DNA from 4 places in the Ruegeria sp. AI3 genome. Region 2 is predicted to be linked to each of the others. Evidence: riboswitches for the same ligand, from Rfam matches in the RefSeq annotation. Region 2 holds a riboswitch; each other region holds the start of a gene.
The links. Region 2 has a riboswitch for cobalamin ahead of ACRZ95_RS06730 (DUF4198 domain-containing protein). Riboswitches for the same ligand answer to the same signal wherever they lie in the genome.
Positions count from the first base shown of each region.

Region 1: it holds a riboswitch for cobalamin, as region 2 does, so the genes downstream of both, ACRZ95_RS22080 (hypothetical protein) here and ACRZ95_RS06730 (DUF4198 domain-containing protein) in region 2, are expected to answer to the same signal.
Region 3: it holds a riboswitch for cobalamin, as region 2 does, so the genes downstream of both, ACRZ95_RS15360 (DUF1636 family protein) here and ACRZ95_RS06730 (DUF4198 domain-containing protein) in region 2, are expected to answer to the same signal.
Region 4: it holds a riboswitch for cobalamin, as region 2 does, so the genes downstream of both, ACRZ95_RS03490 (DUF1636 domain-containing protein) here and ACRZ95_RS06730 (DUF4198 domain-containing protein) in region 2, are expected to answer to the same signal.

Region 1 is NZ_JBQFYA010000022.1:545-7,847, reverse strand. It holds gene nudC (NAD(+) diphosphatase) at 1-177, opposite strand, end outside; gene ACRZ95_RS22100 (bifunctional 2',3'-cyclic-nucleotide 2'-phosphodiesterase/3'-nucleotidase) at 363-2,210, shown strand; RNA gene ffs (signal recognition particle sRNA small type) at 2,250-2,348, shown strand; gene rsgA (ribosome small subunit-dependent GTPase A) at 2,506-3,534, shown strand; gene ACRZ95_RS22085 (alpha/beta fold hydrolase) at 3,578-4,435, opposite strand; cobalamin riboswitch at 4,596-4,815, shown strand; gene ACRZ95_RS22080 (hypothetical protein) at 4,904-5,311, shown strand; gene ACRZ95_RS22075 (phosphatase domain-containing protein) at 5,308-5,811, opposite strand; gene ACRZ95_RS22070 (DNA polymerase III subunit gamma/tau) at 5,981-7,303, shown strand, end outside.
Region 2 is NZ_JBQFYA010000003.1:145,571-152,873, reverse strand. It holds gene ACRZ95_RS06765 (LysR family transcriptional regulator) at 1-672, shown strand, start outside; gene irrA (iron response transcriptional regulator IrrA) at 669-1,088, opposite strand; gene fabA (bifunctional 3-hydroxydecanoyl-ACP dehydratase/trans-2-decenoyl-ACP isomerase) at 1,276-1,785, shown strand; gene fabB (beta-ketoacyl-ACP synthase I) at 1,833-3,062, shown strand; gene ACRZ95_RS06745 (enoyl-ACP reductase FabI) at 3,068-3,859, shown strand; gene ACRZ95_RS06740 (hypothetical protein) at 3,919-4,098, shown strand; gene ACRZ95_RS06735 (FKBP-type peptidyl-prolyl cis-trans isomerase) at 4,111-4,539, opposite strand; cobalamin riboswitch at 4,789-4,990, shown strand; gene ACRZ95_RS06730 (DUF4198 domain-containing protein) at 5,120-5,905, shown strand; gene cbiM (cobalt transporter CbiM) at 5,912-6,523, shown strand; gene ACRZ95_RS06720 (cobalt ABC transporter permease) at 6,520-7,098, shown strand; gene cbiQ (cobalt ECF transporter T component CbiQ) at 7,098-7,303, shown strand, end outside.
Region 3 is NZ_JBQFYA010000010.1:40,038-47,340, reverse strand. It holds gene ACRZ95_RS15385 (GAF domain-containing sensor histidine kinase) at 1-488, shown strand, start outside; gene ACRZ95_RS15380 (response regulator transcription factor) at 461-1,216, shown strand; gene ACRZ95_RS15375 (iron ABC transporter permease) at 1,225-2,235, opposite strand; gene ACRZ95_RS15370 (ABC transporter substrate-binding protein) at 2,237-3,187, opposite strand; gene ACRZ95_RS15365 (ABC transporter ATP-binding protein) at 3,200-3,976, opposite strand; gene ACRZ95_RS15360 (DUF1636 family protein) at 3,973-4,320, opposite strand; cobalamin riboswitch at 4,427-4,631, opposite strand; gene ACRZ95_RS15355 (hypothetical protein) at 4,666-5,154, opposite strand; gene ACRZ95_RS15350 (hypothetical protein) at 5,151-5,372, opposite strand; gene ACRZ95_RS15345 (D-lyxose/D-mannose family sugar isomerase) at 5,493-6,158, opposite strand; gene ACRZ95_RS15340 (carbohydrate kinase family protein) at 6,177-7,103, opposite strand; gene ACRZ95_RS15335 (glucokinase) at 7,132-7,303, opposite strand, start outside.
Region 4 is NZ_JBQFYA010000001.1:694,327-701,629, reverse strand. It holds gene cobN (cobaltochelatase subunit CobN) at 1-260, opposite strand, end outside; gene cobW (cobalamin biosynthesis protein CobW) at 266-1,321, opposite strand; gene ACRZ95_RS03490 (DUF1636 domain-containing protein) at 1,318-1,698, opposite strand; cobalamin riboswitch at 1,782-1,985, opposite strand; gene ACRZ95_RS03485 (NAD(P)-dependent oxidoreductase) at 2,012-3,082, shown strand; tRNA gene ACRZ95_RS03480 (tRNA-Cys) at 3,122-3,195, opposite strand; gene ACRZ95_RS03475 (protein-L-isoaspartate O-methyltransferase family protein) at 3,417-4,070, shown strand; gene ACRZ95_RS03470 (TolC family outer membrane protein) at 4,165-5,583, shown strand; gene ACRZ95_RS03465 (hypothetical protein) at 5,670-6,425, shown strand; gene ACRZ95_RS03460 (cobyric acid synthase) at 6,430-7,303, opposite strand, start outside.

The DNA.
Region 1 (7,303 bases), on a different contig from region 2:
GACCAGACCCAACCGATCCAGAGCCTCGCCCTGCACCAGCACTTTTCCACGCCACAGCAACAGGCAGCGGGCGTTTGGATCTTGGGCCGCTTCGGTCAGCTTGTCCGCGTCTCCCCGCAGATGGGCCGCACGCTCAAAGCCTGAACTGCCGAATGTCACGTTTTCTGCGTTTTTCATTGGGGTCCCCTCGGCCTTTTGCGCCTAGGGCTGCCATGTCCGCGCAGGTGTTGCAATGTCAATTCACTACTGCGGCATATCGACAGGTGCCACCGAAACACCGCATGACCGTCTCGGATTTTTCACTTATTTGTCCTCTTGGTAAATTTTCTTAACTCTCATAGCGCAAAAGTAGACAACCCAACGTGACCGCAATCTCCCCGCGCATGAAAGACGCGCAGGAAGCCGGCGTGCATATCCGCATTCTGGCAACCACCGATCTGCACATGACCCTGACCGGGTTCGACTATTATGCGGACAAAACGGACCCGACCATCGGGCTGACGCGTACGGCGTCGGCGATCCGAAACGCCCGTCAACAGGTCGAGGACAGTTTGACCCTTTTGTTCGACAATGGCGACGCGCTGCAAGGGACGCCGATTGGGGACTGGGCGGTGGAAAACGAGGGCCCGCACCCGATGATGCATGCCTTCAAGGCGCTAGAATATGACGCGATCGGCTTGGGCAATCATGATTTCGGGTTCGGACTGGATGTGCTTGAACGCGTCATAGGCCAAGCCCCTTGCCCCGTGATTTGCAGCAATCTGACCCATGTGGACGACCGGCAGCCCTGGCTGCGCAGCGTTGTCCTGACTCGGTCCATTGTGCAGGACGAAGCGATCCGAATCGGTGTGCTGTCCGTGCTTCCACCTCAAACCACGATGTGGGAGGCGCATCATTTGCAAGACACGGTCATTGCCGAGGATATCCTGACCGCTGCCCGACGAACGGCTGAGGCGTTGCGCGCGCGGGGCTGTGATCTGGTCATCGCGCTGGCGCATTCGGGGTTGGAGCAATCGGCAGCTCAGCCGGGGCTTGAGAATGCCGTCATCCCCCTTGCCGCAATTGAAGGCATTGACGCGATTATTGCCGGTCACACACATCTCTCACTACCCGGCGCGGCCCATCACGGGCTTGACGGCGTTGATGCCGAAAATGGTCTGGTCCACGGTACGCCTGTGGTCATGGCCGGGTCTGCCGGGTCTTTTCTGGGGGTCATAGATCTGCACCTGACCAAGTCGCTCAAGGGGCGCTGGCAGATCATGGATCACCACTGCAGCCTGGTCGCCACAGCTGATGAGGTTGAAGACGAAGACCTGAGCGTCCTGTTTAAGCCCGCTCATCTGGCCACGCGCAAGATGATGGCCGAACCTGTCAGCCATACCACGCAGAGCCTGCACAGCTATTTCAGTTTCTGCGCGCCGGATCGAGGGCTGGCCCTAGTGGCGACGGCGCAAGCGGCGGGTTTGCGCCCGTACCTGCACGGCACCGCCTTCGCTGGAGTGTCGATTCTGTCTGCAGTGTCCCCTTACAAATTCGGCGGCCGCGCTGGACCCAGAAACTATACGGACGTGCCTGTGGGTGAGATTTGCCTGCGACACGTCGCTGACCTGCATGTTTTTCCCAACGAACTGCGCGCCGTCGAAATCACCGGCGCGCAACTGCGGGATTGGCTTGAGATGTCGGCAAGTGTTTTCAACCAGATCCACCCAGACACCCAAGCTGAGCTGACCGATTCCCACCGGGCGGGGCATAACTTTGACGTCGTGTTTGGCGTCACATATCAGATCGACCTGTCCAGCCCGGCGCGGTTCGATAGCAACGGCGCCTTGACCGATCCAGCCGCCCAGCGCGTCCGCGACCTGTGCTTTGACGGGCAAACAGTCCGCGAAGACCAGAGCTTTGTCGTCGCCCTTAACAACTATCGCGCCAGCGGCGGTGGGCATTTCCCTTTCGTTGACAAGGCCCGGACCATTCCGCTGCCGTCCAGAGATATCAAAGAGATACTGCGCGACTACCTGTCAGATCGCCTGCCCGCAGACCCACTGGATCAGGCTCCTTACCCGTTCTCCTTAACTCCATTGAATGGTGCCAAAACGATCCTCAGAACCGGCAGCGGAGCGTTGAAGTATTTGCCTGAGCTCTGCGCGTACTCCCCGGAATTGCTGGGGCCTGATACCGAGGGCTTTGAAAGGATACGACTAACCTTGTGACGGGTTGTCATTTTCACATCCCTTCCCTATATCAGGCCCTGAGAGGTTGGCGCGGGCGAGCGCCTCGCCAACCTGGTCAGGTCCGGAAGGAAGCAGCCACAACGAGCCCCGCTTGGGTCGATGTCCAACCTCTCACTTTATATAAACCATCAGCCGCAGGAGGGCTTTATGATTGTAGCAAACTCCCTTCGGGCAGATCGGTTCTAAACCCAACTCTCCGATTGCCTGAACACATCACCAACGGATGCGCGTCTGCCATCCGATGGGATTGCTATATCTGAACACAGGCAAACCAATGTCTTTTACTCTTTCGGACCTGGGATGGTCCTCTCACTTTGCTGCACAACACGCGGCGCACGCGCAGCTTACGCCTTTTCGTCTCACCGCTGTTCACCGGGACCGTCTGGTCGGGATGAACGAGACCGCAGAAATGTCTCTATTGGCCCCTGGTCATTCCACCGGCGACTTCGCTGTCGGAGATTGGGTGCTGGCCGATGACAAGAATCGCGTTCAGCATCTGCTTGACCGGCGCAGCCTGTTGCAACGCCGTGCTGCCGGAACCGGAGCCGAGGCGCAACTGATCGCAGCCAATGTTGACGTGCTGTTCATCGTCAGCTCGTGCAATGCGGATTTCAATGTGCCCCGGCTCGAACGGTATCTGGCACTGGCGCATCAGGCGGGCTGCTATCCTGTCGTGGTCCTGACCAAAGCAGATAGCTGCTCGGACCCCGCAGCCTACGCCAAGCAGGCCGAAGCGCTGGCACCGTTTTTGACAGTCCTGACGGTCAACGCGCATGAAGCGTTAGACCTGCAGCAGGTTCTGGCATGGTGTCCGGCGAGTCAGACAGCGGCTTTGGTCGGGTCATCCGGGGTTGGCAAAACAACGCTCGCCAACGGAATGACCGGGCAGGATCAGGCAACAGCCACAATCCGCGAGGATGACGCCCGAGGCCGCCACACCACGACGTCTCGCGTCTTACATCCGATGCAAAATGGCGGTTGGCTGGTCGACACCCCCGGCATGCGCGCCCTGCGCCTGCTCGACGCGCAGGACGGGGTGGACGAAGTGTTCTCGGACATTCTGGAGCTGGCCCAAACCTGCCGGTTCTCGGATTGCCAGCATGAGGCCGAGCCCGGTTGCGCTGTGCAGGCGGCGATTGAAGCAGGCACACTGGATGCAGATCGGTTGGAACGCTGGCGCAAGCTGAGGCGCGAGGATCAGCGCAACTCTGAGACCGTGGCCGAGGCGCGGGCACGCGACAAGGCTTTCGGCAAGATGGTCCGATCTGCGATGCACGGAAAATCCGCGCGGCGCGGCGATTGAAACACGGGCTGAAAAAGGGGCGTCGGTCCGCCGGCGCCCCCCATCAAGCGATCAATCGTGGCCAGAGCACCGCATTTCGGCGGGCAAACACACCGATATGGCCGATCTCCCGAACACCAAACTCTTCCGGTGACAACAGGTGACGGCGTGCTTTTGGACCATAAAGCTCGGCCAACCGCCAAACGGCAGCTTCTGGGACCATCTCATCATCTGTGAAGGCAAAAAGGTCGACGGGAACGTCAGCATCCTGCCACGTAGCTTGCGGCAGTGTGTCTCCGATCTCGGGCAGATAGCTTTGCGGCGCGGTGCACCATTTGCGCCATTGCCAATAGACCTTAGGCGGTAGGTCTGTTCCAAACCCAAGTGCCTTGCCCGGCAAATACCCCAGGCCGCTCACGACCAGAGGCACATGCCCATACCAGAACAACCCGGCCAGAGCGCGGTACGGCCAAGGATGATCGCCCAACTTCACAAGGCCAGAACAGACGCAGATCATGCGATCAATCTTTTCGATATCCGGCTGCACTGGCCCCAGCATCCCTCCAAGCGAATGACCAACTGACCATTGCTGCGACAGCGGGAACCGTCGGCGCATCTCGGCCCGCGCGGCGGGCATGTCCTGCAACGCCCAATCGGCCATCGAAATCTTCGACCGACGCTGTGGGCCCGATTTCGAATGCCCGAATTCCCGGTAGTCGTAGATCAGACAGGCGATATCACGATCCGAGGCCAACCATTGTGCGAAATGCTTGTAGTAGTCTCGCGGAACCCCTGTCGCGCTGTTGACCACCACTACGGTTTCGGGCTGCGCCACGGGCCGGTAGATCCGCCCGGACAGGGCACCATCCCCCACCGGGATCTGAACATCTTCGATCAGCACTGTTTGGTTTGCATCCAACATGGGCATCCTCGGTGGAAAACTGAACTGATGAGTTCACATTGCAACTTGACCCCAGACAGCCCATGCAAGTCAACTGCGATCCCGCTTGACCACGCGTCCACTTTGCGGATCGTCTTTCCGCAGCGCAGAAAGTTCAACTTGACTCAGAATGGTTATGAACGCTAGCGATGGTTCGATGGTTCCCGGCTTTCACAAGAAGTCGGGATGAAAAGGGAACACGGTGCGGTTTTCCCCGGCTTGCTCGGGACGAACCAAATCCGCGACTGCCCCCGCAACTGTAAGCGGTGAGCGATGTCGAAGATCCACTGGCCGAAAGGCCGGGAAGGTCGGCAAAGCGATGACCCGCAAGTCAGGAGACCTGCCATCGTCAACATAACCCAAACTCGGGCGGGGTGTCCGGGCAGGCCGTGACAGACCCTATCTGCCCCACCTGATCCCAGCCCCTGTCCACCGCGCGGAGGGCGCAGGATGATCTGGAAGACGAAGACACATAGGTTCTCAGCAACCATCTGCCAACATACCGGCAAGACTTGCCCTGCATTGGCACGGCTGGCGCGTTCGATGGTTGACGCACTGGACCAAGCCGGTCCGGCGACCACATCGGATTTCGAAATCGAAGGCAGCAGCGACCTGACCCATTGCACGGACGGCTGCCACGCCCGGTTTCGGGCCAGCCAGTCTCGGGTGCGGGTCTATTGCGGAGCGGACCCTAATGCCGACAGCGAGACCCTCCATCGCTACGCCGACCTTATGTTCGGAACCGAAACGAGCAGCCTGCCTAGCGCAGCGATGACATCCCTGCCCTGCGCCATGCTCGAGGCATCAGTGATTGCGCCGCGCAAAACGACCCCGGCGGAACTGCAACTGTCGGCTTAGGAGTCTGCCAAAGCTCGGGCGGGCAAGGTGGCCCAGTGCTTCTGCGCATCGGTTTCGACCGCGCAGGGGCGTAGCTTGCGCAACCGATCCAGCGCTTGGGTTGGAGCCTCGCCGCATTCGATCATCAACCGCAACACAACCATGCCAGAGCGACCACATCCGCCCTGACAATGGACAAGCACGCGCCCTCCGCCAGACAAAGCCTGCCGCGCCGCGGCACTAACATCGGGCCATTGCGCATCAACCTCTGACGGTGGCACGCCGAAATCCTGAATCGGCAGATGCACCCAGCGGCTGGCGCGCCCCTGAACGTCGCGGCCAAAATCGCGGGCTCCAAACTGGACCAGCTCGGCCTCGGTTGTCATCGAAAGCACGAGCCCCGGCCTCCAATCTCCAATCGTTTCAAGGTCGCCTGCATAGTCGCCGCCCTTTCCCGGCATCGACGTTAGGGCAAGTGTGCCCCCGCCCACTTGCAAAGCATGAATGACCAAATTCGTCATGACAGCATCCCCCCGGAAGCGTTGATCCTGACTTTAGGCTTGATTCACAATCTGCAGAGTGTACCCCTGACGCGCCGGTTTCCAAAACAAAATCGTTCTTCAACTCATGTGGACGCGGGCGGCGCAGGCCTCTACGCTGCGGTGACGTTCCGAATCCGCCAGAGCAGACATGACCGACTCAGACAGCCCCGCCTATCAGGTTCTCGCCCGAAAATACCGCCCGGAAACCTTTGCCGATCTGGTGGGTCAGGATGCGATGGTCCGCACGCTCAAAAACGCGTTCGAGGCGGATCGCATCGCGCAAGCCTTTGTCATGACAGGCATTCGCGGAACCGGTAAAACCACGACCGCACGGATCATTGCGAAAGGCATGAACTGCATCGGACCGGACGGAACTGGCGGACCCACGACCGAGCCTTGCGGCCAATGTGAGCACTGCGTCGCCATCATGGAGGGCCGTCATGTCGACGTAATGGAGATGGACGCCGCCAGCCGCACCGGCGTCAATGATATTCGCGAGATTATCGACAGTGTTCGCTACCGCGCTGCCTCGTCCCGCTACAAAATCTACATCATCGATGAGGTCCACATGCTGTCGACCAGCGCCTTCAACGCGCTGCTCAAGACGCTCGAGGAGCCGCCGGCGCATGTGAAGTTCATCTTTGCCACAACCGAGATTCGCAAGGTTCCCGTCACGGTTCTGTCGCGCTGCCAACGCTTCGACCTGCGCCGGATCGAACCCGAGGATATGATCGGCCTGCTACGCAAGATCGCCTCTGCTGAAAGCGCTGAGATTGCCGAGGATGCGTTGGCGCTGATCACCCGTGCTGCCGAGGGATCTGCTCGCGACGCGACCTCATTACTGGATCAGGCGATCTCGCATGGGGCCGGAGAGACGACGGCAGATCAAGTCCGCGCGATGCTGGGTCTCGCGGATCGTGGCCGGGTTCTGGACCTCATGGACATGATCCTGCGGGGCGATGCAGCTGGGGCGCTGACCGAGCTTGGTGGCCAATACGCCGAAGGGGCTGACCCACTGGCCGTGCTGCGTGATCTGGCCGAAATCACTCATTGGGTTTCTGTCGTGAAGATCACCCCCGATGCGGCCGAAGACCCCACTGTTTCCCCGGATGAACGCGCCCGGGGCCAGCAGATGGCTGAGGCCCTCCCCATGCGGGTGCTGACTCGGATGTGGCAGATGCTGTTGAAAGCGCTTGAGGAAGTTTCAGCCGCCCCCAACGCCATGATGGCCGCCGAAATGGCGGTGATCCGACTGACTCACGTGGCCGACCTGCCCAGCCCGGAAGAGCTGATCAAACGGCTGCAGGATACGCCTCCGCCCCCAAACGGCGGCCCAAGCGGCGGGATGCCAATCCAAAGCAACAGTGCGGCCCCGGTTGAAGCCCGCGCCGCTACAAGCTACGCCCCCGCGCCACGCGGGTCCGGCGGCGCACCAGTCGCCGCCTTGGCGCAAGATACACAGACGGCACTG
Region 2 (7,303 bases):
TCTGCCGCACAGATCGAAAATCCGACAGACGCGCCGCACGGGTCTTCACACCTGCGGTTGGGCTGTTTCATTGACCTGGCGCCGTTTCATCTGGCCTCTGCCTTGCGCTCTCTGCAAACTGCCCTGCCCGATGTGACCATCACCTATCAGGTGGATAGTTTCGAGGGGTTGCTGGACGGTCTGATCAACGGCCAGACGGATATCGCGATCACATATGACCTTGGCATGGATGCAGGGTATACCCGGCAAGAGCTGTTCGACAGTGTCCCGCACGCTCTGGTCCCACCTGATCACCCGCTTGCAAAAGCCCACAATGTGACTTTGGCCGATCTGGAACAGGAACCCCTGATCCTGTCAAAAGAGGGGCTGTCCGCGCAGCATGTCCTGAACTTGTTTCGGCGCAAAGGCTTGAACCCAACGGTCGCCCACAGGGCCGCTACGCTTGAGATTCAGCGCAGCCTCGCAGCCCATGGGGAAGGAATCGCAATCAGCTATGCCAGCCCAAACAATTCGATGAGTTACGACAATCGAACGCTGACCCGCCTGCCGATCCTAGACAAGGACGCTGCTGAGCCTGTCGTCTTGGCGCGCCACGGAACCGGCCCCGTCGAAGCCACATTGGCGTCAGCGGAACGTATCCTGTTTGATACGTTAGTCCGAGGCCAGAACTAAGGTTTCTTGCGAAGACGGATAACCACATCGACCGAGGCGATCTCGACCCCTTCCGGCGCCTTCGGGAGGCGCTGGATCACCAACTCTTCGGACGGAGCGTCACTCAGCCGGCTTTCATCTTCCCAATAGAAATGCGGGTGATCATGGGTGTTGGTGTCAAAATAGCTTTTCGACCCATCCACCGTGATCTCTTGCAGCACGCCCGCATCGCAGAACGCGCGAAGCGTATTGTAGACCGTCGCAAGCGACACCGCGTCGCCCTTGGTCTTCGCGGAGTCAAACAGGCTTTCCGCTGTGACATGCCGGTGACGACCATCGCCCACAAGCAACTCGGCCAGCGCAACACGCTGTCGCGTCGGGCGCAATCCGGCGCTCTCCAACCAGTCTGTAGCTATCTTACGGCTCTGAGGTGTCATGAATCCGATACCCATTTTTGCTGCTTATATATATAGGGGCGCAGGGATGCCAATTTCAAATGAAATTCATTCGCAAAGACCGCTAGGTCGCAACATCATCCGGCCACTGCTCTTGCAGGACCTTGCATACGGGTGCTAGGTGAGGCCAAATGTAATGAACAGACCCAAGGCAGAAGAGGCGGCAAGAATGGCCCAATTCCCAAGCAGTTTTGACAAAGAGGATCTGCTGAAATGCGCGCGAGGCGAACTTTTTGGCCCCGGCAATGCGCAATTGCCTGCCCCTCCGATGCTGATGATGGACCGGATCACCGATGTTTCAGGTGACGGAGGTGCACATGGCAAAGGCCATGTTGTCGCGGAATTCGACATCACGCCTGATCTTTGGTTCTTTGACTGCCATTTCCCCGGCAACCCGATCATGCCGGGCTGCTTGGGTTTGGATGGCCTGTGGCAGCTGACGGGCTTCAACCTGGGCTGGCGCGGCTGGCAGGGGCGCGGCTACGCCCTGGGCGTGGGCGAAGTCAAACTGACCGGCATGGTCCGCCCGGACCGTAAGATGCTGACCTATTATGTTGATTTTACCAAAGCCGTACAAACACGCCGTCTGACCATGGGGGTCGCGGATGGCCGTGTCGAAGCGGATGGTGAAGTAATTTACCAAGTCAAAGATATGAAGGTTGCACTGTCCGAAAGCTGACGCCAGCGGACATTACGCCAACAGGAACGGAACACAGGAGAACGCATATGCGTCGCGTCGTCGTCACCGGTTTGGGGATCGTCTCCTCGATCGGGAACAATGCCGAAGAGGTTCTCGCCTCGCTCAAAGCAGGTAAGTCCGGCATCGAGGCCAATGAGCAGATGGTCGAACATGGCTTTCGAAGCCAGATCGCCGGGTCGCTCAAGATCGACGTGTCCGAGCACGTGGACAAACGTACCCTGCGCTTCATGGGGCCAGGTGCGGCCTACGCGCATATCGCGATGGGACAGGCGATTGCCGATTCCGGGCTGACCGAGGAACAGGTCGTCAATCCGCGCACCGGGTTGGTTGCCGGATCCGGCGGACCGTCCACCAGTGCAATGCTGACCGCGCATCAGACGGTACTGAAAAACGGCGCCACCAAGCGGATCGGGCCTTTTGCCGTGCCGAAATGCATGTGTTCCACGATTTCCGCGAACCTTGCCACCGCCTACAAAATCAAAGGTATCAACTACTCGATCACTTCGGCCTGTTCGACCTCGCTGCATTGCATCGGCAACGCCGCGGAACAGATCATGCTGGGCAAACAGGACGTAATGTTCGCAGGCGGCGGAGAAGAGCTGGACTGGACCCTGTCCTGCCTTTTCGACGCGATGGGCGCGATGTCGTCCAAGTATAACGACACTCCGCAGAAAGCCTCGCGCGCGTTCGATCAGGACCGCGACGGCTTCGTGATCTCGGGTGGCGGCGGCATCGTAGTGCTTGAGGATCTGGACCATGCGCTGGCGCGCGGTGCCAAGATCTACGCCGAGGTGACCGGCTATGCCGCAACCTCGGACGGTCATGACATGGTGGCCCCGTCCGGCGAAGGCGGAGAGCGCGCGATGCGTCTGGCTTTGTCGACCCTGCCCGAAGGCCGCAAGGTTGGTTACATCAACGCGCACGGCACCTCGACCCCGGTCGGAGATGTGGGCGAAGTTGAAGCCGTGCGTCGCATCTTCGGCGAAGGCAACGTGCCGCCGATCTCATCCACCAAGTCGATGACCGGGCACGCACAAGGCGCGGCCGGCGCGCTGGAGGCGATCTTCTGCCTGCTCATGCTGGACAATGATTTCATAACGCCGTCGATCAATGTCGACACACTAGCCGAAGGCATCCAGCCCGGTGAAATTGCAACTCAAGTGGTTGAAAATGCAGGTTTGGATTCGGTCATGACCAACAGCTTCGGCTTTGGCGGCACGAACGGATCCATGATCCTGTCAAAGTATAACGGGTGAACGAGATGTCGGAAGTTCTAAAAGGGAAACGCGGCCTGATCATGGGTGTCGCCAATGACCGGTCGATTGCCTGGGGTATCTCGAAAGCGATGCATGAAGCAGGGGCTGAGCTGGCTTTCACCTATCAGGGCGACGCGTTCGGGAAGCGTCTGCAGCCATTAGCCGAAAGCCTCGGCAGCGACTTCATGGTGGATGCGGATGTCACCGATGACGCCTCGCTGGATCGTGCTTTTGGCGAATTGGGCGAACGCTGGCCCACCATCGACTTTGTCGTCCACGCAATCGCCTATTCGGACAAGAACGAGCTGACGGGCCGGTTTCTGAACACCACGCGGGCCAATTTCAAGCACTCGATGGATGTGTCGGCCTACTCGTTCATCGAGGTCGCCCGACGCGCCTATCCGCTTATGAAGGACAATGGTGGCTCACTGCTGACGCTGACCTACCAAGGCTCGAATCGTGTAGTTCCGAATTACAACGTTATGGGCGTTGCCAAAGCCGCGCTGGAATCGGCGACACGGTATCTGGCCAACGATCTCGGCCCCGAGGGCATCCGCGTGAACGCGATTTCGCCCGGCCCGATGAAGACCCTGGCCGGGGCTGCAATTGGCGGTGCGCGAAAGACATACAAATTCTGCGACCAGAATGCGCCCATGCGCTCGAACGCTACGCTGGAGGCCGTTGGCGGCACAGCGGTTTACCTGACCTCGGACGCGGGGGCGTGCACCTCGGGTGAGATCATCCGGGTGGATGGCGGTTTCCACGTGCTTGGAATGCCACAGCCGGATTTCATGTGACCATATCTTTCCCAGACGCCGCCAAGATTTGACCATCTTTCGGCGTCAGGGATATGGGCATGAGCAAAACCGACCAGATCCTTGCCAGCAATACGCGTGGCACCCAGACCAGACGGAAAACGGGGTTCCTAAGCCCCCGCGCCCGTGTTCTGCTTTTGACGCTGACCACATTGCTGGTGTTGTTCGTGTTCTTCACGCAACCGCAGGTCCGCGCAGCGCTTGACGGGCTTTGGGGCTAAAACCCCAAGCCTTCAGTTCACCGAGACAACCTCGATATCGAAAATCAGGTCCTGACCAGCCAGCGGGTGATTGGCGTCCAGCGTCACCGTGGCCTCGTTCGCCTCGACAACCGTTACCGGCAGCGCCTGACCATCGGGGGTCTGCATCTGCAACTGGGTTCCCGGCTCTAGTGGGATGTCATCCGGAATGCCCTCACGCGGGATGTCCTGCCGCATCGCCGGGTTGATCGGGCCATAGGCGTCGACACAGGCAATCTCGACCCGCTTCTTGTCGCCAACCGCCAGTCCTGGCATCGCGCTGTCCAGGCCGGGTATGATCTGGCCCGAACCGACAACAAACTCTAACGGATCGCGCCCGTCCGAGCTGTCAAAGACGGTCTCGTCCAACAGCGTGCCGGTATAGTGGATGCGAACTGTGTCGCCTTGTTTGATCTCAGACATGGGGCCTCCGGGGCTTGTGGGGAATGGGGCGCCGAACACAAGCGCGCTACGCCGGAGTCTGACGCCGCACAGGATGCATCCATCTGATTCTGATGTCCAGATTGCGTTGTAAACGCGCGCATTCTCTGGTCGTCGCTTGCACGCGTGCCTTCAATACCCAGCGGTTGGAACGGGAACATCCGATCCTATCGAAAAGATGTTATCGCTACAGTCTTAAATAGAGATTGACCGGTAATGGGAATCTCTGTCATCAGCGTCTTCATGTCCGGTTCCGGGTTCGCCCGGAGAAAAGGGAATGCGGTGCGGGGAATTCAAATCCACCCAATGCCGCAACTGCCCCCGCAACTGTAGGCGGAGAGCAGGGCTGACACGCCACTGGGTTCCACCCGGGAAGGCCAGCCCCATGCTTTGACCCGCAAGTCAGGAGACCTGCCGGACATGCACCCTCGGAAGGGGTGTGTCACCGATGCCGGGGTGTGCATTGGGCCGATACCCTCATTTTGGGTACGTGGTCCCGTTCTCCCCGATGTCAAAAAAGAAAGCGTGCCGGGGTTGGCACGAAGGACGAAGGAAAGACCTTGTGAAGAAACTATTTTGCACGGCTGCGGCTGCGCTGGCGATTCCAGCGATGGCGCACGCACATTTTCTGCTGGAATACACCACCGACACGCTGATCGAGGCGCCGGGCGACGTGCCGGTCAAGCTGATCTTCTGGCACCCGTTTGAAAACGGCCATGTCATGGATCTGGAAAAGCCGCAGGAATTCTACGTGATCCACAATGGCGAAAAGACCGACCTGCTGGACACGCTGGAGCCCATCCGGTTTTCGAGCCCCGAAAACGAAGGCGCGGCCTTTCAGGGATCTGTTCCGGTCAAGCGTTCGGGCGACTACGTGATGGTCACGGTGCCTCAGCCCTATTACGAAGAGGCCGAGGATATCTATATCCAACAGATCACGAAGGCGTTCCTGAACCGCAACGAACTGCCGACCGACTGGATGAACCCCGCGGGTCTGGCGACCGAGATCGTGCCTCTGAACAAGCCCTACAACATCATCGCAGGCTCGACCTTCACCGGTCAGGTTCTGGCAAATGGCGAACCGGTTGCCGGCGCTGAGATCGAGATCGAATACATGGCCGCCAAGCCCAGCTTTGACAGCCAAGCCTCGTCCGAGCCTACCGTTTCGCCGATGCCGGGTGGTGCTGTTGTCGCAATTTCTGACGCCAATGGCTATTTTTCCTTCGGTGTGCCGAAAGCTGGTTACTGGGGCTTTGCCGCCCTCGGTGCTGGTCCTGAAACCGAACATGAAGGCAAAGAGCTGAGCCAGGACGCGGTGATTTGGATCCGCGCCTGGGACATGGAGTAACCCCCGATGCACATCGTCGACGGAGCCCTGTCCAACCCGGTCGTCATCGGCGGAGCCGTTGCCGCCGCTGGTGGGGTCGCAATGGGCCTCAGGTCGCTGGATCTGGACCGCATCCCCACAGCAGGGGTGCTGGCGGCCAGTTTCTTCGTGGCCTCGCTGATCCATGTTCCGATCGGGCCGTCGTCGGTGCATCTGATCCTCAACGGTCTAGCCGGGCTTCTGCTCGGCTGGGCTGCCTTCCCGGCCTTGTTTGTGGGTCTGCTCCTTCAAGCCGTTTTCTTCGGCTTCGGCGGGCTGACGGTGCTGGGGATCAACGCGCTTAACATCGCTTTTCCGGCCGCTCTGGCGGGGCTGCTGTTCCGGCCTCTGATTGGGCGTGGTTCACCTGTTCATGGCGCGATCTGGGGCGGCATAGGCGGCGCCTTTGCCATTGCGGCCACGACCGTCATGGTGGGCATCTCACTGGCCCTGTCCGGGGACGAATTCCTCCCCGCCGCCAGGCTGGTCTTCTTTGCCCATATCCCCGTGATGATCATCGAGGCCGTCCTGACAGGTTTCGCCGTCCTGCTGGCGCGAAAGGTCAAACCCGAATTGTTTCTGACAAGGCCCGCCACATGAGACAGCTTGCCCTCATCCTGGCCCTATGCGCAGCCCCTCTGCCCGCGCTGGCCCACAAGGTGATTGCCGGGGTCTTTGCATCCGGCGATGCGATCGAAGGGGAAATTGGCTTCTCCAACGGCACCATGGCGACCGATACCGAGGTTGTCGTAACCGATCCAAACGGGGTCGAGCTGGGCCGGGCCACGACCGACGCAGACGGGTTCTTCATCTACACGCCCACAACACCCGTCGCCCATACCTTCTTTGCCGACCTTGGCGCCGGTCACGTGGCCGAGGTCACCATGCCCGCCGAGGACGTCGCCAAGATCATGGGCGTTGCCGTCCAGAACACGCCCGCAGCGTCGCCTACACCAGCTCCCGCCTCAGAGGGCGTCACCGTGGCCTCCCTCAGCGATGAGGAACGCCAGGCCATTGCAGCAGCCGTCCGAGACGAAATACGCCCTCTGCGCCGGGAAATCGCCGCCTATCGTGAACATAACGACCTACAGACCATTCTAGGCGGCATCGGTTACATCTTTGGCCTGTTCGGGCTGGGCTTCTACCTCGCGGCGCGGAGGAAACTGGCAGGCTGATGGCACACGTACTGGGACCACAGGAACGGACGCTGGCCGAGGCTGGCACGATCGGTCAACAGGGGTTGATCACCTCGCTTGATCCGCGCGTGCGCATCGTCATGTCCGTTTTGTTTGCGGTCGTTGTGGTCTCCCTATCCTCCCTCCCCGCGCTTGCGGCGGCGTTGATGATCGCGCTGGCCCTACTGGTGCTATCCCGACTGCC
Region 3 (7,303 bases), on a different contig from region 2:
GCAGCAGTATGAGGAACTGCATTCAGGGCCTGCGTGAAATCATCGACACCTCGATTCCATCCCTGCTGGAGCTGTTCGGCTTTCAGCATGCCGTACGGACCCATCTTGAACGCGCGATTGACCCGGATGAAGGGGTCGAGATTGACGTTCGTGACCTGTCCGGCGGGATGGTCGACCGGCTGCCGCAAACCAAGCGCATCGCCTTGTTCCGTATCGCACAAGAGGCCATCAACAACGCGGTCCGGCACGCCTCGGCCAGTCGGATTGAGGTCGAGATTGTATGTCAGGACGGGCTGCGCCTTCGCGTGCGGGACAATGGGCGCAGCATGGGAGCGATTGAAATCCGGCAGGCCTCGGGCGGGCTGACGCATATGCGCACCCGCGCCCGGCTGATCGCGGCGCAGTTTGACATCCGCTACAATAGCGGGACCGAGATTACGGTCTGCCTACCAGCTTCTGAATGCCCGAAAACCGAGGTGTTGGCATGAAGGTTCTGCTGGTCGAAGACGATGCAATGCACGCGAACTACCTGCGGGAGCTGGTTCAGGATGCCTTGCCCGAGGTGACCGATCTGAGCCTCGCCTCGAACGGCCGGGAAGGGGAAGAGCAGGCCCGACAGAACGGTGTCGAGGCCATTGTCATGGACCTGCGCATGAAAGAGCGCAACGGGATTGAGGCCGCGCGGACGATTTGGTCGGAACGCCCCGCAACCCGCATTCTGTTTTGGTCCAACTACTCGGATGAGGCCTATCTCCGCGGCATTGCGCGGATCGTTCCGAAAGAGGCCGCCTATGGCTATGTTTTGAAGACGGCCAGCCCCTCGCGAATGCATCTGGCTTTGCGTGCCGTTCTGATTGAGGCGCAGATCATGGTGGATCGGGAAATTCACCAAATCCAGCGGGAACAGAGCCGCTCGGGCGAGGCGCTGACGGAGGTTGAGCTGGCAATCCTATCCGATCTCGCCCTTGGTTTGCCCGACAAAACCATCGCGCTGCGTCGTAAGCTTGCCCTGAGGACGGTGCAGAACCGGCTACTGTCGATCTATGAAAAACTGGATGTGGGCGATCTGCCGGTGGATGGCAACGATATCGCGATCAACAAACGTGTCCGGGCTGTCTCAAAGGCCATGACCTCTCAGATACTGAATCGCGAGAGCATCTTTTCGGCGGAAAATGAGTTGGGAAGCTGGCTTGAGCGTCGGCAAAACTTGGGATGACGGCCGTGCTAGTCAGATCGTGAGGATTTGAACAGGTAAAGGAACACGAATAGCGACCCGATCGAGGTTGTAACGATCCCCACCGGCAACTCTTGCGGGGCCAGAAGCAGCCGAGACAGAATGTCTGACAGCGTCAGCAAGATGGCCCCGACGACGGCGGATGTGATCAAGAGATTGCGGTGGAGCGTTCCGGCAATGCCTCGGGCGATATGCGGAACCATAAGGCCAACAAACCCGATCACACCCGCCACCGACACAAAGCTGGCCGTGGCCAAGGCGGCGACCAGAAACATCCGAAATCGCAGGCCTTGAACTGGAATACCGAGTGTTGAGGCCGTGAAATCCCCCGTCAGAAGGGCGTCAAGCCAACGGCTTCGGTAGAGGGAATAGCCCAGGATCAGGGTCAGCCCTAGCACGACAAGTGGAAAGGTCTCCCACCGGGCCAGACCAAGGCCGCCTAGCATCCAGAAAATGACGGAATGCGCGGCGCGGCTGTCGCCTGCGAAGATCAGATAGTTGGTGATGGCCGAAAACAGGAAAGATACAGCCAGGCCTGCAAGGATCAGTTTTTCCGGCGCGCTGGTGCGCAGGCTTTGAACCAGGGCCAGAACAATGCCGGACGCGATCAGGCCTCCGCAAAAGGCCGCAAGTGGCAGGGTCCAGATGCCCAGAACATCGCCTGTTACAGTGATGACCAAGACGGCACCCGCAGCGGCCCCTGACGAAAGACCAAACAGAAACGGGTCAGCCAGGTCATTGCGCGTTGTCGTTTGCAAAACGACCCCGACAACGCCCAGCCCGGCCCCAATCACTGCCGCAAACAACGCGCGGGGCAGGCGCAGGTCAAAGACAATCCGGTGCAGAGGGGACATGTCGCCCTCAGTCACACCAGTACCCAGCCCAATCGCGGTGAAAACCTCGGCCATAGGGATCGGGGTAGTTCCGTAGATCGTCGACAGCAGCAAAAGGGCGGTCAGAATGACCGCCCCTAACAGTACCGCCCGGCCCGTTTTCGTCATCTTAGCTGTTACCCCGGTGCATTGCCGTTGCCATCTTCTCGATCGCTTCGATGTTTGCCGGTCCCGGTGTCAGCTCTTCGTAACGCAGGCCGATCCAGCGCTCGTTCTTGACTGCATCGGTCTGCGACATCACCGGGTGTTCCTGCAGGAACTTGAAGGTATCCGCCGCGCCGTTGCCAGTTTGATAGTCCAGCAGGACAAGGAATTCGGGGTTCGAGGCGGCGACGGCCTCCCACGAGGTGCGGCCCCAGCTTGTGTCCATGTCATGGGTGACGTTGACGCCGCCAGCCGCTGCGATCATCGCGTCAGGAATGGCGTATTTGCCTGCGGTAAAGGGCGCATCGGCCGGGCCGTCCAGCAGGAAGACACGGGGTTTTTCCAGATCGGCGGTTTTGGCCTCGATCGCGGCCAGATGGTCTTTCCAGCCCGAGACCAGCGCGTTCGCTTTGTCTTCGACCTGCATGACCGTGCCCAGGCGTAGAACGTCGTCAAACAGCAGATCCATGGTGGCTTCGGGACGGTCTTTGTTCAGGTGAATGCAGCTTTCGGTCAGCACCATTGTCTTGATGCCAAAGGGCTCCAGCGTGTCGGGGGTAACGTCGCCGCCGGGTTTCATGCCGTAGTACCATCCGGCGAAGAACATGTCGGGCTCAACCGCGACGAGGTTTTCGACCGTCGGATATTTCGGAGCGAGTTCGGGAATGTCACCGCGTTGCGCGTCGAAATCGGGGCTGGTCTTGTACCAGCCGGTGATGCCGGTCAGACCAACGATGCTGTCCTGAAGACCCAGCGCAAAGGCCATGTCGGTCATGTTCATGTCATGAACCACGATCCGCTCGGGCTTGCTGTCGAACACCAGAGGTTCACCGCAATTGTCGACGGTGATCTCTTGCGCGGCAGCGCCGCCCGCCAGCGCGCTTAGGACCGCAGCGGACAAAAGTTTCAGTTTCATCAATCTCTCCTGTTAAGATGAAAGCTCTCGTTTTCGGATGTCCAGCGCGGGGATCACGCGTCCTTCGTGCTGGAAACACAAATAGTCAACACCAAAAGTCTCGCGCACGCGGTCTGGTGTCAGAACCTCGGAGACCGGGCCGAAGGCCGTCAGCTGCGCATTCTTCATGAGGGCGACGTGGCTGGCGAATTCGGGGATCATGACCAGATCGTGGACGATCATCACAACCGTCACGCCCAACTCGGCGACCAGAGACAGCATGTGCCCTTTGGCATCGGGGTCGAGATGGTTGGTCGGCTCATCCAAAAACAGCAGCGAGGGGTTCTGCGCCAAAGCCCGTGCGATATGAGCGCGCTGGCGCTCTCCGCCGGACAGTTTTGCCATCTGTTTGCCGGCCAGATGGGACAGCTCGGTGGTGTCGAGCACGCGCTGCAGGTCCGTTTGAAGAGCTTCTGCGGATTTGTCGGCCCTGATCGGGATTTGCCCAAGGGCCACATAGTCGCGCAGGTGCAGCCGCCCGTCGGGTACTTCCTGCTGGCCGACAACGGCAATCCGTCTGGCCCGCTCCAGCGAGGACAGTTTCCGCAGGCTTTGATCCTGAATACGCACATCGCCTAGCGCCAGTTTTGCGACCCCGCACAAGAGGTTGAGCAGCGTCGTTTTGCCCGCCCCGTTCGGGCCAGCGACGGCCAATATCGCGCCTTCCTCAAGCGAGAACGAGGTGTCGCGCAGCAGAACATCGCCGTTCAGGGCGTAATATTCCAGATTTTCAGCGACCAGAAAGCTCATGCCGTGCCCTCCGGTGGCAGGCAGGGCATGCGCGACAGGGTTTTGGTATAGAGCGCCAAAGGACGGGTCGAGGCGCTGGTCCAGCCATTCTCACTGTCGCGAAATTGATGGGCGAACTCAGCCAAAGCGCTCAGATCAGCAGGGGATTGAATGTCGCCGAACAGATATTGCGCCTTGCCATTGGCCTGCAGCCCGACGGTCATCGGGCGATCACACCCGGCCATACAGTCGATCAGGCGTGTCGAGAACCCTTCGGGCAGCTGGCGGTCCAACGCTTCTTTTGCCTCGTGCGCAGGGATCGGCCCATTGCAGGTGCCGCATATCAGGACGAAATGATCAGCCATGGCACGCGTCGCCGACTTGAACGAAAGCCGATTGAAGGCAAAAGCCATGAGTTGCATCAGCACGCAGATGTGCCATCGAGCCTCCTTCCGGGACACCCCGCCCCGGGTTGGTTAAACTGTGATGGCAGGTCTCCTGACTTGCGGGTCATTGCTCGGCCAACCTTCCCGACCTTTGGGGCCAGTGGTTTTGTGGCGTCGCTCTCCGCTTACAGTTGCGGGGGCAGTCACGGCATTGGCCTTTGGGCCGCACCGTATTCCCATTTTCATCCCTCAGACACAGGCCGTCGGGAACCATCCAGAGCAGCTAGTCTGCTCACGCTCCTATTGTCAAGCACAGGAATCGCGCTAGCGGACCACACGCAGGATCGGCCTGCGCGCGGGTTGGCCCGGTCCGACGCCATTTGTCGGGAACTGGCTAGCCAGGGTCAAACCGGCCTGTATCAGATGGGCGTCCGGATAGCCTCCGGTCAATTCGTTCAAGGCATCGCGCGCTGCCGGAGTTTCGTCGCGGCGCATGTGATGCAGCATCCGGAGCAGGGCGTGCTCGTCACATGTCAGTTCTTGCCGTGTTTCAGCACAAAGCGGGTCTTTGAAGGCCAGACCCAGAGGGCGGGTGTGTAGCGTGGCCTTGATAATCTTGAAGACCAGATGCGCCAGAACAAGCCCCTGATCGCGCCCCCAACGCTCGGTCGCTACCGAAAAGGCATGTTGCCAAGCCTGTGTTTCCGGCTCTGTGAAGCTGAGGATGAAGTGCCGCATGACAGGCAGCAAACCGCGTTCGAAACCGTCAAATTCGATGCGGGGCAGTGTGTGGTTGGATGCCGAGTGTTTCATGCGCGTTCCCTTTTGGGGTCGAGGGCTTTCGCGGCCAATGGGTGGACGTTTTGCGGAAGCGTATTGGGATCAACTGGCGTTTCAAGACGCGGTGATGCAGCGCGGACGGAAAAGCTGAGATCAGCCTCAATCGCCTGCCTCAGTTTTGGTTTCAATGCGCAGCCATGGCGACTGGCAACAGCGTCCATGGCCAACAGATCGGCGAGGGATTTTCGCATGTCAGGTTATCTTTCGGTCGCAAAAATGGGACCGGGCGATGATTCCAACGGAATCTGACTGGGTCAGCCATTAACTGACTAAATTAGTCAGAAAATGCAAGCGCGAAATTCTTAATGAAGTCAGTAGTCGGCAACCAACAGGAAATCCGGCGCTGCATCTTCTTCGATTGTTGCAAAGCGGGGGATCGGGTCTTCAAATACGTTGTCCGTCCGGTCGTCATTCACGGTTGAGACTTCGCCAATCAAGCAATCCCCACCTTCCGCCCAGAAGGCATGCCAGATGCCGGGCATCAAGGTCACGCTCTGACCTGGCTTCAGGCGCAGATGCTCTCCGGGCCCTATGGTGACAGGGCAGGCATCGCTGGGAACAGTGACTGGGGTATCCCGGTCGATACCGCCATCGGGGTCCGAGGCATAGATTTCCATAACCAGATCGCCGCCGCCTCGGTTGATGATGTCCTCGGCTTTGACGATATGGCGGTGCATCGGCGACAGCTGTTTGTCGCGAGAGATCAGCAGCTTTTCGGCATAGAGCATACCGCGCCCCCGGCTCAGATCGCTGACGTTGCCGTTGCGCAGGGTGAACAGGAACAACCCAAGTTCATCGAACTTGCCTTGACCATAGTCGGTGATATCCCAACCTAGCCCATGGGCACGGATACTTTCCGCCTGAGTGTTGCGCATCTGCTCAGGTGTCCAATCTGCAAAAGGCGGCAGAACGGCACCAAATGAACTGATGAATGCCTGGGCTTCGGTCTTGATACGGTTGATTTCGGATCGTTTCATCTCGGACTCTTCGTAGGGCTATAATTCATGCGACCAGGGCGGGTTGGCCCCGGCGCGCGAGACGGTCACAGCAGCCACCTCTGCGCCCAAGGTCAAGGCGTCGCGTAGCGCATCCGGGGACAGTGCTTTCAATCCGGGCTTTGTCAACTGGCCAGCCCGTTCCAGCGAGGCCAAAACCCCGGCATTGAACGTGTCCCCCGCGCCAACCGTATCCACAACTTGCACCGGTTTGACTGGGACTGAGACCACAGCACCGTTGGCCTGATAACCTGAAGCGCCCTCACTTCCGCGGGTGACGATGACGGCAGAGGGGCCTGCTTGAAGCAGCAAAGGGACTTTTTGATCATGGCTTTCCGGGCCAGGGATGATCCAGTCCAGATCCTCATCCGAGACTTTGACGATATCGGCCTGTTCAATCATCTGGTTCAACCGCGTGCGGTAGCGGGTCTGATCCTGTATGAAACCGGGTCGGATATTGGGGTCCAACATCACAGCACAGTTCGCGCCATGTTGCGCCAGCATCGCGGCATAGGCATCCGCGCAAGGCTCACAGGCAAGGCTGATGCCACCAAAATACAGCGCTGAAACCGCGGGGAGTTGGCGCGGCATATCCTCGGCCCGTAGCATCCGACCCGCCGTGTTTTCATCGACAAACGTGTATGTCGCGTGGCCATCTTTCAGTTGAACAAATGCTAGCGTGGTCGGCCTGTCCGAGGCAATCACATGTGTCGTGTCCACGTGGCTGGCCCGCAGGTCATCAGCCAATTGCCGCCCGAACATGTCCGAGGACAGACCGGTCAGCAGGCCAACCGGCGCGCTCAACCGGCCCAAAGCAATAGAGGTATTGAATATGGCGCCACCGGAATGGGGAACGAAACCGTCCCGCCTGGACAGGGTCGGTTCGGCAATCATGTCGATCAGGGCTTCACCGCAACACAGGATCATCCCACATCCTCTTCCAAAATACGCTCAGTTATCGCTGAAGCGCATTTTTACAGAAGTTGTTAGCGCCAACAATGCCAAATTCGGCCTGTTCCGAGATATAAAGGTTCATCGACTGCCGCAACTCACTGAAACGTCCGCCTGCATTGAACGCGTTGCGGAAGGTTTCGCCAAACATCCAGCGGTTTTTCTCGGCGACGCCG
Region 4 (7,303 bases), on a different contig from region 2:
ATCAGAATGCCCTTCGCACCCTCCAGCGTCTGCTCCACGTAGGTGTCGACGGACAGAGGATGTTTCAACGCCGTCAGGTTCGCCAACCGCATCGTGGGCATACGCCCATCCGGCCCGCCACCGCGATGCCAGCCCGCCGCGAAAGCGCCAAGGTCGCTGTCCGAGAAGGACAGCACCACCAAATCCGCCGGGCTCTGGCCCAGATCGGTTGGGATTTCCGTTTCTTCTAACCCGTGGCTTTCGCGGAAGACGACGTGCATGGGCCTTACTCGGCGGCCTCGGTCACACCCGCGAGGATATCGCGGATTTCCGCTTCTTTGATATCGTCATGCTCGGCGATCACCACCATGCGCGAGCGGCGTTCCTCACCGGGGCCCCATGGACGGTCGTATTGATGACGCACACGGGCACCCACGGCCTGCACCAGCAGGCGCATCGGCTTGCCTTGCACGGCGGCATAGCCTTTGACGCGCAGGATGTTCAGCTCATTGGCCAGACGTTCGATCTTGGCGACCAAATCGGCAGGATCGGACTGTTCCGGCAGATCAACGATGATGCTTTCGAAATCGTCATGCTCGTGATCGTGGTGACCGTCGTGATGCGAAGGACGAGCGTCCATGTCATCCTCGGCTGCGGCCTCAAGACCCAGAACGACGCGCACATCCACGGCGCCTTCGGCCACTTCGACAACGGGCAGCGGGCGAGGGGCCTCGGCGGCGATGATCTCTTTGGCTTTTGCCACGCCTTCGGGACCGGCCAGATCAGGCTTGGTCAGCAGGATGATATCGGCGCAGGAAATCTGATCCTCAAACACCTCGGATAAGGGCGTTTCATGGTCGATCGAGTCATCAGCCATGCGCTGAGCGTCCACCGCTTCGACATTCGGAGCAAAGCGACCAGCGGCGACGGCCTCGGCATCGGCCAGCGCGATCACGCCATCAACAGTGATTTTCGATCGGATATCGGGCCAGTCGAACGCCTTCAGCAGCGGCTTGGGCAGGGCGAGGCCCGAGGTTTCGATCAGGATGTGATCGGGGCGCGGCTCCAGCGCCATAAGGGCTTCGATGGTCGGGATGAAATCATCGGCCACAGTGCAGCAGATGCAGCCGTTCGCCAGTTCCATGATGTTTTCCGCCGGACAATCCGGGATCGCGCAGGATTTCAGGATATCGCCATCGACGCCGACATCGCCGAACTCATTAACAACCACGGCCAGACGCTTGCCTTGCGGGTTCTGCATCAGGTGCTTAACGAGAGTTGTTTTGCCCGAGCCCAAGAAGCCAGTGATCACGGTGACGGGGAGTTTTTCCAAGTTGCTCATTTCAGGGCTCCAATCGGGGGAATACGGGCTGCGCAGTTTTTGCGGAAGTGTTCAGGGCGCTCACGCCATTTGACCAAGCCGTCCTCGGTCGCGAGGTACTTGGTGGCGCCGTCCACGATCACGTCGACATGGTCGGTTTCGTTCAGATGTTCATAGACGAAGGTCCAGCGTTCCGGGCCGCCACGCAGCACGATGGAACAGCCCTCGTTGCAGTTGGATAAACACTCCACGGCTTTAAGGGTTATCCCTTCCGGCAGGTCCGCCTGTTCAAGCGCCTTGTGCAACAGGGTGCCGGGGCGTTTCGCGTCGTCTTCAACGGGCAGTCCGCGACGACAGGTGGTGCAAACCAGCAATTCGACCGGAGCGGTCTCGGTCATGTCTCTCATCCCCCCAAATCCTCATCGTGGGGGACGGGGTTTCATGCGGGTCCCTTGACCCGACACCGGAACACCCCGTCCGGTTTCATCTTCGGGCGCTGGCAGGTCTCCCGGCTTGCGGATGTCAGAGGCGTCCTCTGTCGGATGTCCCGCCTTCCCGGCTTTGCGCCAGTGGCTCGGGCACCCTCTCCGGTCACGGTCGCGGGGGCGGCTGCGTTTGGCGGAAAACCCGTTGACGCATTCCCTTTTCATCTGCTCTCACAGACACCAACAGGAGGCTCATGCGGCACCGACCCTCAGCTTGTCAAGCGCGATGCAGTCCAGACCGCTGTGGTGCGTTGAAAAGCGACCTGCCAGCGTCGCTAGGCGGCATGAATCGGGCGCTGAGGCGTGGTCGCATGGCCTTAGGGCGCAAACGGAGGCGAAATCCATGAAAGTAGGTTTTATCGGGCTTGGGAATGTGGGCGGCAAGCTGTCGGGGTCATTGCTGCGTAATGGAATCGACCTGACGGTTCATGACCTGAGTTCCGATCTGGTTGAGGCCTTCGTCGCGCAGGGGGCCAAAGCGGCTGATAGCCCGGCCCAGATGATGCGCGATTGCGATGCCGTGATCACCTGCCTGCCGTCGCCTGCGGCTTCGGACGCGGTGATGCAAGAGATGCTGCCCGAGGTTGGTCCAGGTAAGATCTGGATGGAGATGTCCACCACCGACGAGGCTGAGGTCAAGCGGTTGGGGGCTTTGGTTTTGGAGCGCGGAGGGGCCGCAGTCGATTGCCCTGTCTCGGGTGGCTGTCACCGCGCGGCGACGGGCAATATCTCGATCTTCGCTGGCTGCGACCGCGACACGTTCGAACTTATCTTGCCCTTCCTGACCACCATGGGGCGGCGCGTTCTGCACACCGGAGAGCTCGGCTCGGCCTCGGTTCTGAAGGTGCTGACCAACTATCTTGCCACGGCCAACCTGATCACCTGTGCCGAAGCGCTGGTCACCGCCAAGGCCGCCGGTATGGATTTGAACACCACCTATGAGGCCATCAAAATCTCGTCAGGGACCTCGTTCGTGCACGAAACGGAAAGCCAGGTGATCCTGAACGGTTCGCGCGATATTTCGTTTACGATGGATTTGGTGAAAAAGGATATCGGCCTCTTTCAGGACGTCGCCGACCGCGCCGGTGTTCCGCTGGAAATCAATCCGGTGATGATCAAGATCTTTGAGGATGGCATCGCCCGGTTTGGCGAGCGTGAGTTGTCGCCAAACATCATCAAACGCCTGGAGGAGGCCACGGGCTTGGACATCCGCGCACCGGGTTTTCCTACGGAAATGCAGGACGATGAGCCGGAAGAACCAGGGTACGAGGTTGTGCCTCAGGGGCGTTCCTCCTGAAAACTGATTTCCGAAGACGGTATTTAGAGGAAGGGGATGTGGAGGCGAGTACCGGAATCGAACCGGTGTACACGGATTTGCAATCCGCTGCGTCACCACTCCGCCAACTCGCCTTTTCAAGTAAAATCAAATACTTGCCGTGGTGTGGTGGGCGTTTTAGCAGCTTTCATCGGGGGCGTCCAGAGGATTGCCGTCGATTTTGGGCCGCAAATCAATATTTGTGGGCGGCCGGTCTAAACGGATCGTGAACCAGGCTTGCGGCATCTGGGCCGTTGTCGAGACAGGTCGAGTGTGGCACAAGCCATTTATCCAAGGGATTGAAAAGAGAGATCAGATGTCAGATTTCGCAGCCCGGCGCCGCACCATGGTTGATACGCAGGTACGACCCTCGGATGTGACCAAGTTTCCAATTATCGACGCGATGCTGTCCGTTCCGCGTGAAAGCTTTGTGCCAACTGCACAGCGCGAAGCGGCCTATGTCGAAGGGTTGATCGATCTGGGCAACAACCGCTGCATTCTTGAGCCGCGCACTCTAGCCAAGATGTTGGATGCGCTGAATATCTCCAATGAAGAAATGGTCCTCGATATCGCGTCGGCCTACGGGTATTCGACCGCAATCGCCGCTCGAATGGCGCAGCTGGTGGTAGGCGTCGAATCCGACGAACATCTTGCCTCTGAGGCGCAAAGCGTGCTGACGGAAGAAAACGTCGATAATGCCGTCATCCATGTAGGTCCTCTTGAAGAAGGGGCTGCCGAGCATGGCCCTTATGACGTGATTATGATACAAGGTGGTGTCGAACATGTGCCCGACGCGGTGCTGGACCAATTGAAGGATCAGGGCCGGATCGCATGTCTATTTGTGGACGGGCAACTGGGTACGGTTCGCATCGGTCGCAAGGCCGGTGGTGTGGTCAGTTGGCGGGATGCCTTCAACGCCAGTGCGCTGGTTTTGGACGGTTTTTCCCAAGAGTGTGCATTTTCGCTATAGTCCGCTGACTGTTGTTTCCACCACCTTGATTAGTTGAACATAAAGACGCAAACTGCCGGAGAGGCAGCGTAATTTCGATTTGAGAGGATTTGGTATGCGTGGAAAGACAGCGGGAAAGCTGGTCAAAGCGCTTGCAGTGACTGCGGCCATTGCCCTGAGTACTGTTCCCGGACGGGCCGTCTGGGCTGACAATCTGACAGATGCGTTCATCGGAGCGTATAACACCAGCGGTCTGCTGGAACAGAACCGAGCCCTGTTGCGGGCAGCGGATGAAGACGTAGCAATTGCACTTTCCGCGCTGCGCCCGATCATCAACTGGACGGTTCAGGTCAGTCAGGATTACACGAGAACAAGAACTGACTCCGTCAGAACAAGCACCGACCCGTCGCGATTCTTCTCGGGTCTGACGCTCAGCCAGCTTTTGTATGATGGCGGGGCATCGGTGCTGGGCAAGCAGTCCGCACAGGAAACGGTTCTGTCGACGCGCCAGTCGCTGATCGATATCGAGCAGCAAGTTCTTTTCCGGGCCGCAACCGCGTATCTGAGCGTCCTGCTGCAAGAAGAAACAGTTCAGATTCGGCAAAACAACGTCGATCTGTCGAGCGAGGAACTTCGGGCCTCGAATGACCGCTTCGAAGTGGGTGAAGTCACGCGTACCGACGTGGCTCTTTCTGAGGCGCAGCTGGCCAGTTCGCGCGCGGATCTTGCGGATGCCAAAGGGGATCTCAGCACTGCTCAGGCCGAATATGTGAATGCGGTCGGCAAACTGCCGGGGCGTACGGCTGGGCAGCCGGGGCTTCCGAATCTCCCACGCTCGCAATCCGAGGCAATCAGCCTCGCGCAGCGCAATCACCCGGCGATTCTATCGGCTCAGCACCAGGTGCGGGCGCTGGATTTGATCGTGCAGCAACAACGCGCCAACCTTGGGCCCAATGTCAGCCTGAACGCGGATGCGGGTGTGACGCAGCGATATGACAATGATGACTACATCAACGACGCCACGGTTTCGCTGAACTTCAACCAGCCGATCTATGCAGGCGGTCGTCTTGCAGCCAACGTACGTCGCGCGATGGCAACCCGGGATTCGTCGCGGGCCAATCTGCTGAACGTGCAGAAGAACATCACGCAAGGCGTGACAGATGCCTTTGTTCGGTTCCAAACGGCAACGGCCAGCCTGACGGCCTCGACCGAGCGGGTCCGGGCCTCGCAAGTGGCCTTTGACGGGATTCGCGAAGAGGCGACGCTGGGCGCGCGAACCACGCTGGACGTGCTGACCGCTCAGCAGGATCTTCTGGATGCCCAATTGGCCGAGGTGGCCTCGCGCACGGAACGGTCATTGGCGGCATACCAGCTGCTGCAGGCGCAAGGCCTTCTGACGGCTGAACGTCTGGGGCTTGCGGTGCAGATCTATGATCCGACGCTGTACTACAATCTGGTCAAAAAGGCTCCGGCGCAGGTCAGCAAGCAAAGCAAGGATCTAGATCGCGTTCTCAAAGCGTTGCGGCGGGACTGATCTATACTACTGGTTGTGACGCCCGACGTGTTTGGCTACACTTGGTCTCAAGAATAGAGCGGTAGAGAACAATGTCGGATAGCGTCATGACCTCAGGTATCGAGGATGTACTGTCGTCGGTAAAACGACTGGTGAGCGAAGACGGTCGCAAAGTGTCGGATACCGATACTGCGGCCGCTCCACGCAAGCCGGGCCGATTGGTCTTGACGGACGCGCTGCGCGTTGGTGACGCGCCAAAATCCGAACCCCTGAAACTGGAACCTAAATACAGTCCCGAGGATTCGGCAAAGCCGATGCTCCTGCGGGCCTGTGATATTGTTCAGCCGGGCGAAGCAGCCAATCACGATGGTGCTGAGGAGGTCGGCGACGAGACCACGTCGGACAACCCGACCGGCAGCCTGAGTGCCAAGATTGAAGCCCTTGAGGCCGCCATCGCGCGAACCGAGGACCAATGGGAGCCGGACGGAGACAGCGACGACGCGTATTCCGGCACGCCCTCGAAGGCGCTGCATTGGATACCTGCGCCCACCTTTGAAGAGGAGGACGCCGAGGATGTGGATGCGCCCTCAGGCGAGGCGGATGCCGCGAAAGAAGAACCGGCGACATTCGTTCGGCATGGGGACACTCCTAAAGCAGACCCAGTTGAAGACGACGCGCCTGAGGAAGCGATCGAGGACGAGATCGGGTTGTCTGCGTCCGAGGAGGAGGCCTTGCGTGAGATGATCGCCGAGGTTGTCCGGTCCGAGCTTCAGGGCGCGTTGGGGGAACGCATCACCCGAAATGTCCGCAAGATGGTCCGGCGTGAGATTCACCGCGCGCTGACCGCCAAAGAGCTGGAATAGAAGCTCAGGCCCGTTGCGGCGTCTGAGCAAGCTCCAGCAGTAGATCCAGATCCATATGCTGTTCAAGATGGTCTGCCAGATCATCCAGCGCCTGTTCGACTCCGTCTTCGTATGCGGTCTCGGAGGTGACATCCAAACCCGACAGGTACTGCGCACGGAAGGCATCGGATGAGAAAATCCCATGCAGATAGCTGCCCAGAATGCGCCCATTGGCACTGGCTGCTCCTTCAGGGCGTCCTTGCACCTCAAGCCAGGCACGTGCGCAATCAGGCCCTTCGGTGCGGCCCATGTGAATCTCGTAGCCGCTGACGGGTTCGCGATTTGGCAGGGCGCAAGCCTCGGTTAGGGTCACGTGTTTCTTGCCCGCCATGACCGTGTCAACGTCCAGTAGCCCTAGGCCCTCAACCGTGCCGGGGCGGCCATCCACGCCTTCGGGGTCTGAGATCGTTTTCCCTAGCATCTGATATCCGCCACACAGACCTAAAACGTGACCACCACGGCGCACATGTGCGTAGAGGTCGATATCCCAGCCCTGCTTCCGGAAATAGGTCAGATCACCGATGGTCGATTTGCTGCCGGGCAACAGCACCAGATCGGCATCACCGGGCAGGGGGCGGCCTGCGGGAATGATCTCGACACTGACGCCGGGCTCAGCCGACAGAGGGTCCAGATCGTCGAAATTGGCCATGCGCTCCAGTTGAGGCACCACAACCTTGCAGGCCCCACCGGTATGAGAGCGGATGTCCATCATATCTTCGGCGGGTAGTTTCCATGCGTCGTGGAACCAGGGCACAACACCCAGGCAAGGCCAGCCGGTCCGTGAGGCGATATCATCGCGCCCTTCATCAAACAGAGATACATCGCCTTTGAAGCGGTTG